One region of the Serratia nevei genome, then DNA from elsewhere that is predicted to be linked to it. Evidence: riboswitches for the same ligand, from Rfam matches in the RefSeq annotation. Region 1 holds a riboswitch; the other holds the start of a gene.
The links. Region 1 has a riboswitch for fluoride ahead of crcB (fluoride efflux transporter CrcB). Riboswitches for the same ligand answer to the same signal wherever they lie in the genome.

Region 1 (6,767 bases):
ATGGGCCTGGCGCAGCCTGAGCTGGTTGACCAGGTAGTTGAAGTGGTGCAGCGCCATGCACCGGGCGATTACAACCCGCAGGTTAAGCCAAGCAGCAAAGGCAACTACCACTCCGTTTCCATCACCATTAACGCCACTCACATTGAGCAGGTCGAAACCCTGTACGAAGAGTTGGGCAACATTGAAATTGTTCGCATGGTGCTGTAATTCCAGCATAAACCCCTGCTTATCAACCCGGGATGGCGCAGCGTCTTCCCGGGTTGCGCATTTTTGGTCAGCGAAAGGCTGGTCGCAGGCCGGAGCGCCCGGTATAATGGCTTTACCACTTCTGTAACCTGACGATGACTCTTTTGCAACCAGACAAGATCATTTTGCGTCAGCTGGGGTTGCAGCCCTACGCGCCTGTATCCCAAGCCATGCATAACTTCACCGACAGTCGTACCGAGACTACGCCGGACGAGCTGTGGCTGGTGCAGCATCACCCGGTCTTCACCCAGGGCCAGGCCGGCAAAGCCGAGCACGTGCTGATGCCCGGCGATATCCCGGTGGTCCAGAGCGATCGCGGCGGCCAGGTGACCTACCACGGGCCGGGCCAGCAGGTGATGTACGTGATGGTCGATCTGAAACGCAGCAAGGTCGGCGTACGCCAATTGGTTACGGCGATAGAAGATACGGTTATCAACACCCTCGCCCACTTCCGCCTCGAATCGCGCGCCCGTCCCGATGCGCCTGGCGTGTACGTGGGGGAGCAGAAAATCTGTTCGTTGGGTTTGCGGATCCGCAAAGGCAGCTCATTCCACGGCCTGGCCCTGAATGTGGCGATGGATCTCAGCCCCTTCCAACGCATCAACCCTTGCGGTTACGCCGGCATGCAAATGACGCAGGTCAGCGCGCTGGCGCCCGGCGTTGGCATTGAAGACATACACCCAATCCTGGTACAGGAATTTGTTCATTTACTCGGCTACCAGACGGTCGAGCTTCGTAACTGGAACCTGCACGATTATGAGTAAACCAATTCAGATGGAACGCGGCGTCAAATACCGCGATGCTGACAAAATGGCGCTGATCCCGGTCAAAACGGTGGTCACCGAACGGCAGGAGCTGTTGCGTAAACCCGAGTGGATGAAGATCAAACTGCCTGCCGACTCAACGCGCATTCAAGGCATCAAAGCCGCCATGCGTAAAAACGGCCTGCACTCCGTCTGTGAGGAAGCCTCGTGCCCTAACCTGTCCGAGTGTTTCAACCACGGTACCGCTACCTTTATGATCCTCGGCGCCATCTGCACCCGTCGCTGCCCGTTCTGCGACGTGGCCCACGGCCGCCCGATCGCGCCGGACGCCAACGAGCCGGAAAAGCTGGCGCAAACCATCGCCGACATGGCGCTGCGTTACGTGGTGATCACCTCGGTTGACCGCGACGATCTGCGCGACGGCGGAGCTCAACACTTTGCCGACTGCATTTCGGCCATCCGCGCCAAGAGCCCGAACATCAAGATTGAAACGCTGGTGCCGGACTTCCGCGGCCGTATGGACCGCGCGCTGGAGATCCTCACCGCCACGCCGCCGGACGTGTTCAACCACAACCTGGAAAACGTGCCGCGCGTTTATCGCCAGGTGCGCCCGGGCGCCAACTACGAGTGGTCGCTGAAGCTGCTGGAGCGCTTTAAAGAAGCACACCCGGATATCCCGACCAAATCCGGCCTGATGGTCGGCCTGGGCGAAACCAACGCGGAAATCGTCGAAGTGATGCGCGATCTGCGCCGCCACGGCGTGACCATGCTGACGCTGGGCCAGTACCTGCAGCCGAGCCGCCACCACCTGCCGGTGCAGCGCTACGTCAGCCCGGCCGAGTTCGACGAGATGAAAGAAGAAGCGATGGCGATGGGCTTCACCCACGCCGCCTGCGGCCCGTTCGTGCGTTCGTCTTATCACGCCGATCTGCAGGCCAAAGGGATGGAAGTGAAATAACGCGTAATAGTTTGTTACGCTAAAGACGGCGGAAACGCCAAAAAACGGATGTCCGCCAGGCATCCGTTTTTTATTGCTCGCCCTCAGACGGGATTAAACGTCTTTCTTCTCGACGCTCTGCTGAGCGGACTGGCTCTCGGCGGTGTTGCTGCCAGCGGCCGGCGGCGTGCTGTCGTCACCCACGGCTTTTTTAAAGCCTTTCAGCGCCGCGCCAAGATCGGCACCGAGCGTGCGCAGCTTGCTGGTGCCGAACAGTAAAATCACCAATACCGCAATCACCAGAAGTTTGGTAATACTGATACCTTCCATACTCACCTTCTTATCATAGAGCGCTGCGTGAACAGCGAGAAAAACTGACCTTGCCTGCGAATATTTAGCGACTTTCCCCCCGCTCGCACAACCGCAACATGTAACAGAGTGAGATCCGTCGCAGGAATGCCACGCCGCCTCACGACGTGAATCCCAGACTATTCTTAGTTTATCACCCGCATGATACGCTGCCGTGATACTTATCAGGGAGATGCCGGATGTATATTGCCCCACCCATTTTCGATGCCCGAAAATCCGGCCTCAGCTTCGCCAAACGCACCTATCTGCCCCGCGTCGCCGGTCTGGGGCTCGGCTTTATCTGCGTTTGCGCCGCACTCTATCCCTTGGCTCCGCCCACGGCGGTCTGGCTATTGCTGGCCTTTCACGGTTTTCTCTGGCCGCATCTCGCCTACCGCCTGGCCTGCCGCGCCAAAGATCCGTTCAAAGCCGAGATCCGCAACCTGCTGATCGACTCCGCCTTCGGCGGTTTCTGGGCGGCGATGATGGCGTTCAACGCGCTGCCGGCGATCGTCATCCTGTCGATGATGAGCATGAACAACATCGCTTCGGCCGGTAAGGCACTGTTTGTCAAAGGGTTGGCGATTCAATTGGCCGCGGCGGCGCTGACCGGCGCGCTGCTCGGTTTCCCGTTCCACCCGCACAGCACGCCGCTGCAAATCTATCTGTGCCTGCCGATGATCTACCTTTACCCGACGCTGCTCGGCCTGGTGACCTACCGCACCGCCAAACGGCTGGCGGAAAAAAAACAGGAGCTGCAACGCATCAGCACCCGCGATGGGCTGACCGGCTTGTACAACCGCCGCCATTGGGAGCATCTGCTGCATCGTCAGTTCGACAGTTGCCGCCGCTACCAGGACAACGCCACGCTGATCCTGATGGATATCGATCGTTTCAAAACCATCAACGATACTTTCGGCCATGCGCTGGGGGATGAGGCCCTGGCGGCGCTGGCGGAAGAGCTGCTGATTGGCTTGCGCAACGTGGATATCGTCGGGCGCTACGGCGGCGACGAGTTTGGCGCGGTGCTGCCGAACACCAGCGCCGAACAGGCGGAAACCGTCCTGCGGCGCATCCAGCAGCGGTTGGATGCCGTTATCTTCAAAGAGGCGCCACAGCTGCGGCTGCAGATCAGCGCCGGCATCGCCAACTACCACCCCGCGCTGGGCGGTTATCTGGACTGGCTGAAAGCGGCCGACGGCGCGCTTTACCGGGCGAAGCAAAATGGCCGCAACCGGCTGGAAACGGCGGTGCAGACGGGCGACTAACTTACTGGTTTAATAACTTGGCAAAATACTTCGGCGCTTCGACAAAACCTTCACGCCGGTAAAACGCATGCGCCCGCTCGCGGCGGCTGTGGCAATGGACTTCAAGCCGATCGCAGCCGCGACGGTGCGCCAGCGCCTCGCCCTCCGTCAACAGCCGCCGCCCTACGCCCGCGCCGCGCGCTCGGTCGTCGACGCAAAAATAGCTGATGCGGCCAATGTCGCCGGCCAACGCCAGCTGCGGCAGAAAATGCAGCGACAGCACGCCCAGCACCCGCTCGCCCTCCACGGCCACCAGCAGCGCCTCGTCCGGATGCGCCAGCAGCTGGCGCATTCGCTGCGGCAGAAACGCCTCGGTGCCGGGATAATCCAACGCCGTCATTAATTCGGCGATAGCCTGGCGATCGCTCAGGCGCGCCGTTCTGATTTCCATGGGGTGACCTCGCAGATTGTCGATACTACAAAATAGGCGGCGTTAGGTGTAACATCCACCGGGTACGGCAAAAAAGGCCGTGCGGCACGCTGGAGATGACATTCCTCCCTAACCGCCTTCACAGGCTGATGATGTCTACGTAACCTCTCGGAGAGAGGCGCGTAGCGTTACGCCTGTCTCTTTCCGAGCCCCGTGAATTTCTCTGATTGAAAGGTAGTTGCCCCATGTTGAGCTCTTTACTGGCCGTATTTATCGGCGGCGGCGTCGGCAGCGTTTTGCGCTGGGCGGTAAGCATGAAAATGAATCCGCTGAACGCCCACATTCCGCTCGGTACGCTGATGGTCAATCTGATCGGCGGTTTTATCATCGGCCTGGCGATGGCGATTTTCACCCGCATGACGCATCTGGACCCCACCTGGAAATTACTGATCACCACCGGGTTCTGCGGCGGCCTGACCACCTTCTCCACCTTTTCGCTGGAGGTGGTGTACCTGATGCAGGATGGCCGCTTCGGCTGGGCGCTGGCCAACATGCTGCTCAACCTGGCCGGCTCGCTGGCGATGACGCTGCTGGCTTTCATGCTGGTGATGTGGGTCAACGGGCGCTAAGCCCTTAATGTTTCCTTAATCTTGCATGCGCATAATCTCATCCAGTACTCCTGACTGGATGAGAAACCGCTATGTTTAGCCTGCCGAAAACCGCCACCGAAGCGATTGCCGTTGCGCTGTGCGTGCTGATCGTCGCCGCCTTTATCAAATCCTACCTGTTCGCTTAAGCGCCTTTTCCCCACAGCACGCGTTCATCTTGCGCCTTTCCGGCCGATTGCACTACAATTGAGAATGAACGTTCACACCCAAAAATGTGAACCCGGCTCACGCGTAGCAAAGGATCGGGCAAATGCTCCCCCCCAACGACAGTAAACAGGCCAAGGTGCAGGCCCGCCGCGATCAGATCGTCGAAGCGGCGAAAACCAGCTTCCGCCGCCACGGCTTCCACGCCGCCAGCATGGCGGAAATCGCCCAGGGCTCGCAGCTCAGCGTCGGGCAAATCTATCGCTATTTCGCCAATAAAGACGCGATTATCGAGGAAATCGTCAACCGCATCATCGCCAGCAAGATGCAGCGGCTGGAAAATCTTGGCGATCACATCAACCTGATCGCCGGCACGCTGGCGGCGCGCACGCTGTTTCAGCAGCCGGGCGAGAGCGAAACCGATCACATGCTGATGCTTGAAGTGACCGCCGAGGCCACGCGCAACCCGGTGGTGGCCAAAATGCTCAGCGATGCGGAAGCGCGGCTGTTTCGCCACGTGTGCCACAACCTGCAGCGGCTGTATCCCCATTTCAGCGCGGAAGAGATCGCCGCGCGGGTGGAGTTTATCGCCGTCATGAGCGAAGGCACCGGTTACCGCATCCTTACCACGCAAAAAGCCGATGCGTCCCTGCTGCGCGATCTGTATCAGCAGGCCATTTCTCACCTGTTCAGGAAACTCTAATCTCCCATGACCAAACACTTAGCCAGACAACGTCTGGTGTACGCCGTCGTGCTTGGCCTGTTGGCCGCGCTGGGGCCGCTGTGCACCGATCTCTATCTGCCCGCCCTGCCGGAAATGGCGGGCGAACTGAATACCTCTACCGCCGCCGCGCAGCTCAGCCTGACCGCCGGGCTGCTCGGCCTGGGCGTCGGCCAGCTGATTTTCGGTCCTTACAGCGACAAACTGGGCCGCATGCGTCCGCTGTTGCTGTCGCTGATCCTGCTGCTGGGCGCTTCGCTGTGGTGCGCGCTGGCGCCCACCATCGACCAGTTGCTGATCGCCCGCCTGCTGCAGGGCATCGCCGGCGCCGGTGGCGCGGTGATTTCCCGCGCCATTGCCCGCGATCTGTATGCCGGTCATGAGCTGACCCGCTTCTTCGCCCTGCTGATGCTGGTCAACGGTCTGGCGCCGATCGTCGCGCCGGTGCTGGGCGGCGTTATGCTGCAGGTGATGAACTGGCGCGGCATCTTCGGCGTGCTGGCGGCCATCGCCGTGCTGCTGTTCAGCCTGTCGGCGCTGAAGCTGCGCGAGTCCCTGCCGGCCGAGCGCCGCAGCCAGGGCGGCATTCTGGCGATGCTGATGTCGCTGGGCAGTCTGTTGACCCAACGCTATTTCATGGGCCTGTGTCTGACGCAGGGCTTCGTGATGGCCGGCATGTTCGCCTATATCGGCGCCTCGCCTTTCGTCTTGCAGCAGATCTACGGCCTCAGCCCGCAGATGTTCAGCCTGTGTTTCGCCATTAACGGCGTCGGGCTGATCATTGCGGCGCAGCTGGCCAGCCGCCTCAGTTCGCGTTGGGGGGAGCGCCGGGTGTTGAGGAGTGGGTTAACGCTGGCGGCCGTCGCATCGCTGTTGCTGCTGTTGGCCGCCGCGCTGCATGCGCCGCTGGTGTTGTTGCTGGTGCCGCTGTTCTTTTCGGTGGCGGTGATCGGCATCGTCGGCCCAACCGCCTCTTCGCTGGCCATGCAAAGCCAGGGTGACAAAGCGGGCAGCGCGTCGGCCTTGATCGGCGTGTGCATGTTCGCGCTCGGTGCCTGCGCCGTGCCGCTCACCGGGCTGGGCGGCACGTCCAGCTTGTCGATGGCGCTGACCATCGTCGGCTGCTACGCCGTCGCCATCCTGCTGTTCAGCCTGTTAGGCCGCCGCAGCGAGGCATAACGCGCCCAATAAAAAACCCGCTCAATGAGCGGGTTTTAAGAAATTCAGCTACGCAGCTTAGATAGCAGTAACGTTAGCGGCAG
Region 2 (6,767 bases), 1.3 Mb from region 1:
GCTATCGGGTCTACAGCGATAGCGCACTGGAGCGATTGCACCTGATCCAAATCGGCCAAAATCTGGGGTTTTCGCTGCAGGCGATCCAACGCGTGCTGGCGCTGCAGGGCAGCGCTTATGAGGATGGGTTGATACGCGGCGTCGATGAACGGCTGGCGGAGATCGAGCTGATGATGGCCACGCTGAATGAACAACGAGAAACCTTGTTGACGACCCGGCTGACCTTATTGGAGTCCGGTGTCGCCGGGCTGTGCCAAGCCAAGGGCGAAAAACAGGCCGACGCATCGCCGGCCCGGCCGGCAAAGCTTAGCGGCGTTTAAAGGCGGAACGCCCGGCATACACCGCCGCGGCACCCAACTGGTCTTCGATGCGCATCAGCTGATTGTATTTTTCGATTCGCTCGCCGCGGCTCGGCGCGCCGGTTTTCAGATGGCCGGCTCGCATCGCGACCGTCATGTCGGCGATAAAGCTGTCGACGGTTTCACCGCTGCGGTGCGAGATAAAGGTGCCCCAGCCGTTCGCCTGGCAGAGCTGTACGGCGGCGAAGGTTTCGCTCAGCGTGCCGATCTGGTTCAGCTTGATCAGCGCCGCATTGGCCAACCGTTCATCAATCCCGCGCTGGATGTATTTCACGTTGGTGACGAACAGATCGTCGCCGACCAGCTCCACCTGGTCGCCCAGGGCGTCGCTCAGAATACGCCAGCCGGCCCAGTCGTCCTCGGCCAAGCCGTCTTCAATCAGCACGATGGGGAAATCCTGCACCAGCCGTTGGTAATAGGCCGTCATCTGGGCTGCGTCCAACTCGAGATTCTCGCTGCGCAGGCGATACTTGCCGTCGGCGTAGAATTCGCTCGAGGCCGGATCCATGCAGATCGCGATATCTTCTCCCGGCCGGTAGCCGGCTTTCTCTATCGCCTGCACAATCAGCTCGAGCGGCTGGCGGTTTGAGGCGACCGCCGGCGCGAAACCGCCTTCGTCACCGACGCCGACCGACAGGCCTTTTTCCAACAGGATTTGGCGCAGCGTCTGATAAACTTCACTGCCCCAGCGCACGGCCTCGCGCAGCGACGGCGCGCCCAGGGGAGCTATCATAAACTCCTGAAAGTCCGCCCCTTGCCACCGGGCGTGCACGCCGCCGTTGATGATATTCATGCAGGGCACCGGCAGCAGGTTGGCGCCGATGCCGCCCAGATAACGATACAGCGGCAGCTGCGACAATTGCGCCGCGAGGCGGGCGGCGGCCAGAGAAACGCCGAGCAGGGCGTTGGCCCCCAATCGGCTCTTGTTCTCGCTGCCGTCCAGCGCGATCAGCCGGCGGTCTATCTCCTCTTGTTGGCGCACATCCACTCCGCGCAGCGCCTCGTTGATCGCCGTTTTGACGCTGTGCACCGCCTCCAGTACGCCTTTGCCGCCGAAACGGTGCGGATCGCCGTCGCGGTGCTCCACCGCCTCGCGCGACCCGGTGCTGGCTCCCGAAGGCACCGAAGCCCGGGCCACGACGCCCGCCGCGCTCATTTCGACTTCGACGGTCGGGTTGCCGCGCGAATCCAGGATCTCTCTGGCGGTTACGCTTTCAATCTCATCGTTCATGGGGTGTCACCTCGTTCTAGGGAGTGGGGACGTGCTTTATCAGCACATCGATGGATAAATGGTTGATGAATTCGAAGCCGAAGGAGGCATAGACGCCAAACGGACGGTTCTGATGGCCGAGCAACAAAAGATCGACGCCTTCACGGGCAATCAGGGCTTCGACGTCTTTGAAGCGATGGATGCTGACCATTGCGCGTACCTCCAGGGGGATTGAGCAGTCTTCCACCAGGCGGCTGAGCATGGCTTTGGCGGCGATCACCTCGCTGGACTGGCGATCTTTGGTTTGCGCATCGCTGAGGTAGTCCAGCTCGGCATAGTCGGCGCTGATGTGCGCCACGGTAATGCGCGTATTCATCTGCTGATTGAGGCGTTCGGCATGGCGCAACAGCAGCCGGCCGTCGCGTTCATCCTGTACCAGCAGTAAAGCGTGTTGGTAGATCGGCATGACTTATCTCCCTGCGTGAGCAATCTGTAGGGTTAACCACGGTAAAACCTCTTTTTTTCGGCTCGTCATACCGGGCAGCGACACCTGCTGAATGGCGAGTACCCGGTTCGACGAAAAATACAGGGTGGAACGGCGGTGGGTGATATCGGTAACCAACAGCGCGGTCATCTCCAGCCCGGCTTCCTGCTTCGCCTGCTCGAGCGCCTGTTGCAGCGCGGGCAACAGCGGATCGATGTCGCTCATGGCCCGCACTTCTATCTGCGACAGCAGCAGCGAAACGGTATGGATGCGGTAATTCTTGGCGTCGCGCTGCAGCAACTGCGGGGCGGATTGCCCGGAGAGATCGGTTTTGGCGGCCAGCAGCCCGGCGATGAAGGCGTCATAGTCGACGTGAGAGATTGCGCGCAACCGGGTGACCGCCAGCCGATCCTGTTCCGTGGTGGTCGGCGCACTGAGCGCGACGGTGTCGCTCAAGATGGCGCCCAGCAGCAGCGTGGCCTTCGCGGCGTTAAGTGGCATTGGCTTTTCTGTCGTCAGGATTTGCAGGATCACGGTGGCGCAACAGCCGACGGCGCGCACCCAGACATCGGGCGGGTTGCGGGTGACTAACGTGCCCAGCCGGTGATGGTCGATAACGCCGACCACGTCGCTGTCGGGCAATGAGGCCGGGCCTTGTTCGATATCGGTAAAGTCGACCAGCCAGACTTTGCGGTCACGGAGATCGTCTGTCAGCAGCGCAGGCGCCTGTATGCCGGCGGCAGCCAGTATGTAGCGGGTTTCCGGCGTGAGGTCGCCTAGGCGGAAAGCCACGGCCGGTTTGCCGAGGTGATTGAGCCAGTCCGCAACCACCAGCGCGCTGCAGATGCTGTCGCTGTCGGGATTTTTATGGCCGAAAACGCACAGGGGCATTTCCCGCGCGACGGCATCGGACTGGAGTGGAAAAGAGGTAAAACCTGAGATTTCATTCATAGCGGCTCCTGACATACCTGCCTAAAAAATAAAGCGAAGTTGTATATCAGGCGTCATCATCCGGTTCGAGTGAACGCGGCGGTTGGGAAAGGTGGAACACCATCACCTTGTGAACGACTGTAGCGCAGCGCGGGGGGAAACGCAACGCCCGGCAAAGTTGGCGAGAATACATAATCGGATTGATACTGTGAGTGAGTCTATGATGGACAAGGATATTATTTGCCGCTAACCGACGGATAGGCTGAACGGACTCACGCCGGCTATGCCGGGTCCGTGGGTGACACAATGGGAGACAACATGCTCGAACCCTGCTTCCCCGAAAACGAAGCCGAACGCCTGTCGGTATTGAACTCACTGAACGTGCTGGATTCGAACTCGGTGGAAAAACTGGATCGCATCACGCGGTTGGCGGCGAAATACTTCGGCGTGACCATTGCGCTGGTGTCGCTGATCGACCGGGATCGCCAATGGTTTTTATCGCGCTACGGTCTGGATGCCCGAGAAACGCCGCGCAATATCTCGTTTTGCGGCCATGCCATCTTGCAACGCGAAGCGCTGGTGGTGCCCGATACCGCCAAGGATCCGCGCTTTTTCGATAATCCGCTGGTGATCGGCGGGCCGAGGATCGGTTTTTACGTCGGGCAGCCGCTGCTGTCGCTCGATGGCTTGCCGCTAGGCACGCTGTGCATTATCGACAGCCACCCGCAGCCGTTTTCTCCTGCTCAACTGGCCGATCTGCACGATTTCGCCGCCGTGGTGGAGGAATATCTGCAGAGCATTGAACGCCTCGTCTATACCGAAAACCTGAAATCCGACCTGCAGCGCACGGAGGCGCTGTTCGAACAAACCTTCTCCCAGGCGGCGGTAGGTATGGCGCTGGTCTCGCTGCAAGGATATTGGCTGCGGGTGAATCCGCGCATCTGCGAAATGCTTCAGTACTCCGAGCGCGAGCTGATGGATCGTACCTTCCAGGACATCACCTATCCGCTCGATCTCAACACCGACCTGGAAAAGCTGCAGCAGCTGCTGAAAAATGAAATCAGTACCTATTCGATGGAAAAACGCTATTTCCGCGCCGACGGCTCGATCGTTTGGGTGCAGCTGACGGTGGCGCTCAATCGTTTGCCGAACGGCAAGCCGGACCATTTCATCTCGGTTATCGTCGATATCAGCGAGCGTAAAGCGGCGGAGGCCGATCTATTCGCTCTGCAACACGAGCTGGAACAACGCGTCGAAATCCGCACGCAGGAGCTGAACGTGGTGGTTAAAAAGCTCAACGAAGAGATTGAGACCCGGGTGCTCGCCGAATATCAGCTCAGTGCGGAGAAGGAGCGTCTGCGCGCCATTACCGACAATATGCCGGCCTTAATCAGCCAGATCGACGGCAATGAACGCTACCTGTTCGCCAACAGCGCCTACAAAACCTGGTTCGGTCTGGAGGAGTCCAGCCTCAGGGGGATGACGGTGCGCGATTTCATGGGGGAAAGCGTTTATCGAATAGCAAAACCGATGATCGAGCGGGCCCTCGCGGGCGAAATGGTGAGTTTTGAGAATGAGCTGCAGACCCGGCAAGGGCTGCTGATGATCCACACCACGCTGGTGCCGTGCGAAGCGCAGGGCTTCTACATTCTCGCCATGGACATCACCGAACTGAAGCGGCTGCAGCAGCGGCTGGAATATGACGCAACCCACGACATGTTGACCGGATTGACCAATCGCCGCGCGTTTCTACGCCGGTTGTCGGGCACGCTGCAGGCCTGTTGCCATCAGCGGCAGATGGCGCTGCTGTTTATCGATCTCGACGGGTTCAAAACCCTTAACGACAGCTATGGCCATGACTTCGGCGACGCGATCCTGAAGACGTTCGCCACATTGCTCAGCACCTGCGCCGGCGAGCGCCACAGCGTCTCGCGTCTGGCCGGTGACGAGTTCACGGTGATCCTGTGGCCGTTGACGGATCCGCGGCGCGAAGTCAGCGAGTTTTGCGAAAACGTGTTGGCGCATCTGGCCAAAATTACGCAGATCGGGCCGCAGAAGGTACGGCTTTCCGCCAGCATCGGCGCGGCCATTTCCCCACGCGGCGATGTGACCGAGGAGATGCTGCTGACCCGCGCCGACGGCGCGATGTATCAGGCGAAATCGGCCGGAAAGGGCACTTACGCCATCTGCGAGCTGTGAGCGTGCAACGGTGGCGGTCTCAGGGTAAGCTGTTTTTCTTTTCCTGTGAGCAGAACTCCGGATTTATTGCATGGCGTCAAATCATCAACATAAAGATTGGCTCGAACTGCGACGCGATGAGGAAACCGGTATTGAGAGCGTCAATGCCCACTTTCAGGGACATGCCTACGATCCTCACGATCATGATGAAATGCTGGTGGGTGTCACGCAGCAGGGTTTACAGCGTTTCAACTGCCACCGCTCATTGCATACCAGCCGGCCGGGGCGCGCCATGCTGATCGAACCGGGTGCGGTGCATGATGGCCATGCGCCGCAGGCCGAGGGATTTACCTATGCGATGCTCTATTTGCCCCAGCATTGGGTATCCGCCGCTATGCACCGCCGTGGAATGGGGGACGCCTCCGTGCTGGAAGGTGCCTTCCACAGCACGTTGACCGACGATCCGATGCTGGCGGCCGCGATACAGCAGGCCTTTTTCTCGTTGCATCATAGAGAGGGGCGACTGGCGCGCGATCAAAGCCTGGACCATCTGCTGACGCTATTGTCACGGCACATCCGTGCCAGGCCGGATTCCCAACACGACGACGCTTTGGTTGAGATGAACCGCTTACGGGACTATCTGCATGCACATATGGCGGATAATCCCAGTCTGGATGACCTGGCGCTTCAGTGTGGTCTGGACCGTTTCCGCCTGACTCGCCAATTCACTCGGGCTTTTGGCCAGTCGCCGCATGCGTATTTGGTTCGGTTGAGGCTGCGGGCCGCACGCTTGTTGTTGGCGCAGGGGCAAGAACCGGCGCAGGTCGCCATGCAGGTGGGCTTTGCCGATCAGAGCCATTTGGGTCGCTGGTTCCAGCGCGCCTACCGTTTATCACCGGCGGCCTATCAACGCCAGTGCACAAACGTTCTATACCGCTGATTTGCCATTTCCGATGATGTGCTTTTAACAGCACAACGGAGTAGAGCGAAAGATGTTTGATACCAAGATTGCGTTTATCGTACGCGACGATCTGCAGACCTGGCAGCGGCTGAACGTGGTGGCCTTTCTGGCGACGGGCATCGCCGCCGCCGCCCCGGAAATCATCGGCGAGTGTTACGTGGATGCGCAGGGCAGACGCTACGGCGGTATTTCCGGGCAGCCGATGCTGATTTTCGCCGCAGATTTGCCGGGCCTGCAAAATGTGCATCGCAAAGGGTTGGAGCGGGAATTGACGTTGATCCCCTATGTGCACGCCATGTTCTCGACCGGGCACGATGAAGCCAATCGGCAGGTTTTTCTCGCTGAAGACGCGGACAATCTGGATTTGGTCGGTCTGGCGCTGCGCGGACCGAAAAAAGCGGTGGATAAGGCGATAAAAGGCCTGGCGCTTCACGGCTGAGAATACCGTTGGCGCGATGTGTTTTTGCCCTTGAAATAAGCGTTAAAGAGTTTGAAGTCGAGTTAAATAATCAACGGCATGATTATTTAACTCATATTAAATGCCTTATTTATCCTTCAGTGTGCATAAAACGAAAGCAGCTATACTGCAGGAGACTTCTCCAACGTTTCTTTTTGGCTCGCAAGCCGTTCAGCCTGATACGCAAT

Region 2: another riboswitch for fluoride. It lies ahead of V8N38_RS12315 (DHHA2 domain-containing protein); the one in region 1 lies ahead of crcB (fluoride efflux transporter CrcB).

The regions. Positions count from the first base shown of each region.
Region 1 covers NZ_CP149940.1:1,192,412-1,199,178, reverse strand. Annotated here, with positions in the region: gene ybeD (DUF493 family protein YbeD) at 1-207, shown strand, start outside; gene lipB (lipoyl(octanoyl) transferase LipB) at 342-1,010, shown strand; gene lipA (lipoyl synthase) at 1,003-1,968, shown strand; gene tatA (Sec-independent protein translocase subunit TatA) at 2,062-2,277, opposite strand; gene V8N38_RS05590 (diguanylate cyclase) at 2,496-3,563, shown strand; gene V8N38_RS05585 (GNAT family N-acetyltransferase) at 3,565-3,993, opposite strand; fluoride riboswitch at 4,076-4,138, shown strand; gene crcB (fluoride efflux transporter CrcB) at 4,218-4,601, shown strand; gene V8N38_RS05575 (TetR/AcrR family transcriptional regulator) at 4,891-5,487, shown strand; gene V8N38_RS05570 (multidrug effflux MFS transporter) at 5,494-6,684, shown strand; gene cspE (transcription antiterminator/RNA stability regulator CspE) at 6,742-6,767, opposite strand, start outside.
Region 2 covers NZ_CP149940.1:2,542,282-2,549,048, forward strand. Annotated here, with positions in the region: gene V8N38_RS12300 (MerR family transcriptional regulator) at 1-320, shown strand, start outside; gene eno (phosphopyruvate hydratase) at 307-1,590, opposite strand; gene V8N38_RS12310 (universal stress protein) at 1,607-2,035, opposite strand; gene V8N38_RS12315 (DHHA2 domain-containing protein) at 2,039-3,004, opposite strand; fluoride riboswitch at 3,045-3,120, opposite strand; gene V8N38_RS12320 (diguanylate cyclase domain-containing protein) at 3,302-5,182, shown strand; gene V8N38_RS12325 (AraC family transcriptional regulator) at 5,253-6,101, shown strand; gene V8N38_RS12330 (DUF2000 domain-containing protein) at 6,154-6,561, shown strand.